3 regions of the Alsobacter sp. SYSU BS001988 genome follow, and region 1 is predicted to be linked to each of the others. Evidence: predicted binding sites of a transcription regulator. Region 1 holds the regulator's gene; each other region holds the start of a gene.
The links. The regulator HrcA, encoded in region 1, represses chaperone genes, less so after heat shock. The targets are predictions, from matches to a motif close to GTTAGCACTCNCNNNNNGNGAGTGCTAAC.
Positions count from the first base shown of each region.

Region 2: a site for HrcA is predicted at 839-867, ahead of groES (co-chaperone GroES). Genes of this name have one in related genera too.
Region 3: a site for HrcA is predicted at 1,325-1,353, ahead of ACYVO7_RS02780 (co-chaperone GroES). Genes of this name have one in related genera too.

Region 1 covers NZ_JBTAMK010000004.1:331,178-333,442, forward strand. The annotation lists gene rph (ribonuclease PH) at 1-305, opposite strand, end outside; gene hrcA (heat-inducible transcriptional repressor HrcA) at 525-1,619, shown strand; gene ACYVO7_RS11195 (EamA family transporter) at 1,628-2,265, opposite strand, start outside.
Region 2 covers NZ_JBTAMK010000003.1:26,574-28,838, forward strand. The annotation lists gene ACYVO7_RS07215 (lipopolysaccharide biosynthesis protein) at 1-681, opposite strand, end outside; gene groES (co-chaperone GroES) at 927-1,214, shown strand; gene groL (chaperonin GroEL) at 1,268-2,265, shown strand, end outside.
Region 3 covers NZ_JBTAMK010000001.1:646,015-648,279, reverse strand. The annotation lists gene ACYVO7_RS02785 (DUF3095 family protein) at 114-1,283, opposite strand; gene ACYVO7_RS02780 (co-chaperone GroES) at 1,403-1,690, shown strand; gene groL (chaperonin GroEL) at 1,737-2,265, shown strand, end outside.

The sequences.
Region 1 (2,265 bases):
ACCACGGAGCGCAGCGAACGGCCGATCAGGCGCTGGATCTCCTGGGTCCGGCCCGAGGGCTTCCCGGACGTCACCTCGCGGCGCGTGCGCTCATGCGTGGCGCGCGGCAGCATGGCGTATTCGGCCGTCACCCAGCCCTTGCCGCTGTTGCGCAGCCAGGGCGGGGCGCGTTCTTCCAGGGATGCGGTGCAGAGCACATGCGTCTCGCCGAATTTCACCAGGCAGGAGCCTTCCGCGTAGCGGGCGACTCCCCGTTCCAGGCTCACTTTGCGCAGCTCGTCGGGCGCGCGGCGGGAGGGTCGCATGGGGTCATCCTGTGTTGCGGTCAGCGTGGGGCGGTTCTAGGCTTCGCCGCACACGACCGCAAGCCGACCGGTTGGCCTGCCCGCCGGCGTCGGGCGCGCGTCGGCCTCGCGGGCGCTTGATCGCGACCGGTCCGGCGCCCATGCTAGGGTCTGGCGACAGGGGCCGCGGGCGGGCCCGGCCCTCCCGGCCGGCCGCACGGCCCAGGACCGATGGCGATCATGCGAGGCGAGTTACCGCACCAGCCGCACCTCAAGGGCTCAGGGCCCGGACTCGTGGACATCAACGAGCGCTCCCGCGAGATCTTCCGCCGCATCGTGGAGAGCTACCTGGCGACCGGGGAGCCGGTGGGCTCGCGCAACCTGTCGCGAATCCTGCCCATGTCGCTGTCGCCCGCATCCATCCGCAACGTCATGTCGGACCTGGAGATGGCGGGGCTGCTGTTCTCGCCCCACACCAGCGCCGGCCGGCTGCCCACCGAGGCGGGCCTGCGCTTCTTCGTGGATGCGCTGCTGCAGGTCGGCGACGTCACCACCGAGGACCGCTCGCGCATCGAGGCGGAGGTGAAGGCCTCCGGCCAGCAGAAGACCACCGACGCCATCCTGTCGGAGGCCTCGGCGCTGCTGTCCGGCCTGTCGCGCGGCGCCGGCGTGGTGGCCACCAGCAAGGCCACGGTGCGGCTGAAGCATATCGAGTTCGTGCGCCTCGACGCCGCCCGCGCGCTCGTCATCCTGGTGTCGGAGGACGGCTCGGTCGAGAACCGCATCCTCGACCTCCCGCCCGGCCTGCCGGCCTCGGCGCTGGTGGAGGCCTCCAACTATCTCTCGGCCCGCATCCGCGACAAGACGCTCTCCGAACTGGTCGCCGAGGTGGAGAACGAGCGCAGCCGCGCCGAGACGGAGCTCGATTCGCTCACCGCGCGGCTCGTCGACAGCGGGCTCGCCAGCTGGGCCGGCCAGTCCGAGAGCCGGCAGCTCATCGTGCGCGGGCAGGCCAACCTGCTGGAGGACCTGCGCGCCATGGAGGACCTCGAGCGCATCCGCCTGCTGTTCGAGGACCTGGAGACCAAGAAGGACGTCATCGACCTCCTGGCCCGGGCCGAGCAGGGCGAGGGCGTGCGCATCTTCATCGGCTCGGAGAACAAGCTCTTCTCGCTCTCCGGCTCCTCCCTGATCGCCGCCCCGTTCCGCGACGCCACCCAGAAGATCGTCGGCGTCGTCGGCGTGATCGGCCCGACGAGGCTCAACTACGCCCGCATCGTCCCCATGGTGGACTACACGGCGCGGGTCGTGAGCAAGCTGCTGGAGGGGCGGTAGAGTCGGCCTCACCCCAGCCTGATCGCCGCCACGCCGCCGAGCGCCACGAGGGCGGCGGTCCAGCGCATCCAGCCGACGGGCTCGCGCAGCCAGACGGCCGCGATCACCACGCCAAAGAAGATGGAGAGTTCGCGCAGGGCCGACACCGCGCCGATCGGGCCATGCGTGAAGCCGTACAGCACCAGCAGGTAGGAGCCGTTCGACATCACGCTCGCCACGGCGCTGAAGGCCAGGTTGCCCTTGTAGGCGCGCCGCAGGCCCGGGCCCTCGAGGGTCAGCAGGGCCGCCATCGTGATCCCGTTCACGACCGACACCGCGAACCCGTAGACCAGCGGGTCGCCCGTGGCCCGCACGCCCTGCGCGTCGGTGACGACGAAGAGCGCATTGGCGAAGCCCGCCAGGATGGCGAGGCCCACCCCGACCCTGTCGACGCGCTCGCCGCGCCGGGCCGAGGCGGCCAGCAGCAGCACGCCGGTGGAGATCGCCACGATGCCGGCGAAGGCCGGCGCCGAGACCCGGTCGCCGAAGGCCGCCCAGCCGATCAGGGTGACCCCGAGCGGCGCGACGCCGCGCACCAGCGGATAGCCGAGCGCGAAGGGCGTGCGCCGGAACGTGGCCATCATGGCCCGCATGGTCACGAGGTTGA
Region 2 (2,265 bases), on a different contig from region 1:
CGCGATGGCGGCGCGGTTGGCGAAGGCCTGCAGCATGGCGACCGCGCCGGCGGCGACCAGCGGCAGGCCGTAGCGGGCGTAGCGGCGGGCCAGCGCATGATCGGGTCTCCCGGCCGGCGCATCGGGATCGCGCAGCCGGGCGGCGCCGAGCGCCGCCGCGCCGGCCAGGGCGGCCACGCCCGCCGCGAGGGTCCAGGCCGGGTCGCCGGTGAGGGCCGCCGCGGTCCCGACGGCCGCCAGCGCCAGCGCGTTGCGCGAGACGACCAGGAGGGCGTACTCGCCCGTCCGCCAGAGCGCCCGCGCCAGCGCGCCGAAATAGTCGAGCGTCGTCCCCAGCAGGGCCAGAAGCACGGCGAGGCCGGCCACCGCCCCGCCGGTCCACGCCCCGGCGAGGCCCGCCGCGCCGCACAGGCCCGCCCCCGCCGCCGCGACGGCGCCGGCGCACAGCAGCAGGCGGTCCAGGGTGGCCCTGACGTCGGGGGTATCGGTCCGCGCCCGATCGGAGTAAAAGCGGGTCGCCGCGTGCCGGATCCAGTCCAGCGCGGGGATCGTGACGGTCGCCGCGCCCGCGACGGCGACGGCGTAGACCCCGAACGCCTCCGGGCCCAGCAGTCGGGCGACGAGGAGGCCGAGGGCGAAGTTCGCCACGGCGTTGAACAGGAAACTGGCGATCACCGCCATGGCGCCAAGTCCGGTCGGCTCCGCGCGACGCGCGCGTTTCGGGCCACCCTAGTCCGCCGCGGTTAACCAATGGGCCGCGCCGGCGCGTAGCCGCGAAGTTCTCGCTTCGGTTCGTCTTGACAGGTTCGCCTGCGCCTCTTATCTCCACAACGGCCCGGTTGGCACTCCTCCCATGAGAGTGCTAACAGGCCTCCCATTTCGTGCCAGCTTCAGCGCCCCGTGCGCGTCGCCGAGAGGATATCACCATGAAGTTCCGTCCCCTGCACGACCGCGTCGTCGTCCGCCGTCTCGAGTCGGAGGAGAAGACCAAGGGCGGCATCATCATTCCCGACACCGCCAAGGAGAAGCCCCAGGAGGGCGAGATCGTGGCGGCTGGTCCCGGCGCCCGTGACGAGAGCGGCAAGCTCGTCGCCCTCGACGTGAAGGCCGGCGACCGCGTGCTGTTCGGCAAGTGGTCCGGCACCGAGGTCAAGATCGACGGTCAGGACCTCCTGATCATGAAGGAGTCCGACATCATGGGCGTCGTCGCCTGATCGGACTGCCTTTACCCGCCCTTTCCTGAATCCCATTCAAGGAGCATGACGTCATGGCTGCCAAAGACGTACGCTTTTCCTCCGACGCCCGCGAGAAGATGCTGCGCGGCGTGGACATCCTCGCCAACGCCGTGAAGGTGACGCTCGGTCCCAAGGGCCGCAACGTCGTCATCGAGAAGAGCTTCGGCGCTCCCCGCATCACCAAGGACGGCGTCACTGTCGCCAAGGAGATCGAGCTCGAGGACAAGTTCGAGAACATGGGCGCCCAGATGGTGCGCGAAGTGGCCTCGAAGACCAACGACATCGCCGGCGACGGCACGACGACCGCGACCGTGCTGGCGCAGTCGATCGTCAAGGAAGGCGCCAAGGCCGTCGCGGCCGGCATGAACCCGATGGACCTGAAGCGCGGCGTCGATCTCGCCGTGACCGCGGCCCTCGAGGACATCAAGAACCGCGCCCGCAAGGTCGCGTCCTCCGCCGAGGTCGCCCAGGTCGGCACCATCTCGGCCAACGGCGACACCGCCATCGGCGAGATGATCGCCCAGGCGATGCAGAAGGTCGGCAACGAGGGCGTGATCACGGTCGAGGAGGCGAAGACCGCCGAGACCGAGCTCGACGTCGTCGAGGGCATGCAGTTCGATCGCGGCTACCTCTCCCCGTACTTCATCACGAATGCGGAGAAGATGGTCGCCGAGCTCGAGGACCCCTACATCCTCATCCACGAGAAGAAGCTGTCGTCGCTCCAGGCGATGCTGCCGATCCTCGAGGCCGTGGTCCAGACCGGCAAGCCGCTCCTGATCATCGCCGAGGACATCGAGGGCGAGGCTCTCGCCACCCTCGTGGTCAACAAGCTGCGCGGCGGCCTCAAGGTCGCGGCCGTGAAGGCTCCGGGCTTCGGCGACCGCCGCAAGGCGATGCTGGAGGACATCTCGATCCTCACCGCCGGCCAGATGATCGCCGAGGACCTCGGCATCAAGCTGGAGTCGGTCACCCTCAACATGCTGGGCCGCGCCAAGCGGGTCCGCATCGAGAAGGAGAACACCACGATCGT
Region 3 (2,265 bases), on a different contig from region 1:
GTTACCGTGCGTGAACAGGCCGCCGCAGGCTCGCGCGAGGCCTGCTTGGCACGATCCAGGGAAGCGGGTGGGAGCCGCGGAAGGCGAGTTGCCGGGGTCAGGGCAGTGAGCCCTCACTGAAGCCGGTCTTTCCTAATCAGCTTAGCTGCCCTTGTGTAGCCACCGTCGCCGCCGTCGATGAAGTGAACGTGTTGGCTGTCGCCGGCCGAGGTCACAAAACACGTCATCAGGGCCGTGGGTGAAACATGAACGCCGTATTGTAGATTCCCGCCCGCCGCGATCAGTGCCAGTTCGGCGCGAATGGCTGCCTCCGCTGCGCCATCGCAGTCGATAACAAGACTCAGTTGCCGGTCGAATTTACAGAAGTCCGTGTTGCTGGCGATCTCAGCTAGGTAGCGCTGCCTCTCGAAGCCCCTCACACGCCAACTCGTTCGCAGAACAACATAGGCCGCAAGCGCGCGCATGAATAAGCGCGCTGCCGCTACACTGGCCGGTGCTCGGCCATGCGTGGCACGAGCTTCGATCCAAACCCCGGAAGCTGGCCAGCGGGGTCTGAGATTGGCCGGCTTGGCCGGCAGGGGGCTGCTTGCGCCAGCCAGGCGCTGAACGGCTGAGTAGGCGAGCGATAAGTCCGCTCCTTTGAGGATCAAGGTGAGCATGCGCCCGTTAAGCGCCTTGAGCTCCTGCCACTGGCAGCTCAGTCCGGTGAGATCAGGTGAGGCTCCATCATCAATTGATTCTGGAATGACCGAGACAGCCTTGAGCGGGGAAGGCCCTCTCTCTTTCAGCGAGGCTTCGAGAGCCGCGACGCCGCCGCCCAGAAACACACCGAAAGAGTTGCCAGGTGTTGGCTCATACCGGCCCACGAGAACGTCCGCGCCCGAGGCACGAAGCTCGGAAACCTGAGCTAAACCGACGCGTAGGTTCAGCTTAAATTCATCTCGCGCGAGCCTGCGCAAGCGCGCCAATGCTAGGCGGGTTTGGTGCGCGTAGCTCGGCGGGACCATCACGGCGCAGCCGTCGCCGGCGAACAGCACCGGGATCTCGCAGTCGATACAGATATTCCGCAACGCCGCGATCGCGGCGGCGGCGATGTAGTTCACCGTCCGATGGTTCCCTTGCGCAATTGCCGCCGTTGAACCCTGTATGTCGGTGATGGCAAGGAACCAGGCGTCCGGAGCGGGCCGGTGAAGACTTGCATCAAACGTCTCGGCAGTGGAACTGAGGCGCGGCAGGCGGGCGAAGAATTCGTTTTGATCCTGTTCCTCAGAGCCATCCGGCATCACTTCCCCTCAATTTGCCGAGATGCGGCGCCACCGATTTGTTTAGCACTCTGCATGAGCGAGTGCTAAGGTCGAGTTTGGCGCGGACCAGTGCCTCAATCCAGATCTAGGAGGCCCTCATGAAATTCCGTCCCCTGCACGACCGTGTCGCTGTCCGACGCATCGAAGCAGACGAGAAAACCAAAGGCGGAATCATCATCCCTGAGACCGTCAAGGAGAAGCCCCAGGAGGGCGAGATCGTTGCTGCCGGTCCCGGCGCCCGCGATGAAGCCGGCAGGCTCGTCGCCTTGGAGGTCAAGGCTGGCGACCGCGTCCTATTCGGCAAGTGGTCAGGCACCGAGGTCAAGATCGATGGAAAAGACATCTTGATCATGAAGGAATCCGACATCATGGGCGTGATCGCCTAAACGGCTTTTGGATCCCCAGTTTCAATTAGATTAGGACCACAACATCATGGCCGCCAAAGACGTTCGTTTTTCCTCCGACGCCCGCGAGAAGATGCTGCGCGGCGTGGACATCCTCGCCAACGCCGTCAAGGTGACGCTCGGTCCCAAGGGCCGCAACGTCGTCATCGAGAAGTCCTATGGGGCGCCGCGCATCACCAAGGACGGCGTCACCGTCGCCAAGGAGATCGAGCTCGAGGACAAGTTCGAGAACATGGGCGCTCAGATGGTGCGCGAAGTGGCCTCGAAGGCGAGCGACGTGGCGGGCGACGGCACCACGACCGCCACGGTTCTCGCCCAGGCCATCGTGAAGGAAGGCGCCAAGGCCGTCGCGGCCGGCATGAACCCGATGGACCTCAAGCGCGGCGTCGATCTCGCCACGACGGCGGCCCTCGAGGACATCAAGAACCGCGCCCGCAAGGTCGCCTCCTCGGCCGAAATCGCCCAGGTCGGCACCATCTCGGCCAACGGCGACACCGCCATCGGCGAGATGATCGCCCAGGCCATGCAGAAGGTCGGCAACGAGGGCGTCATTACGG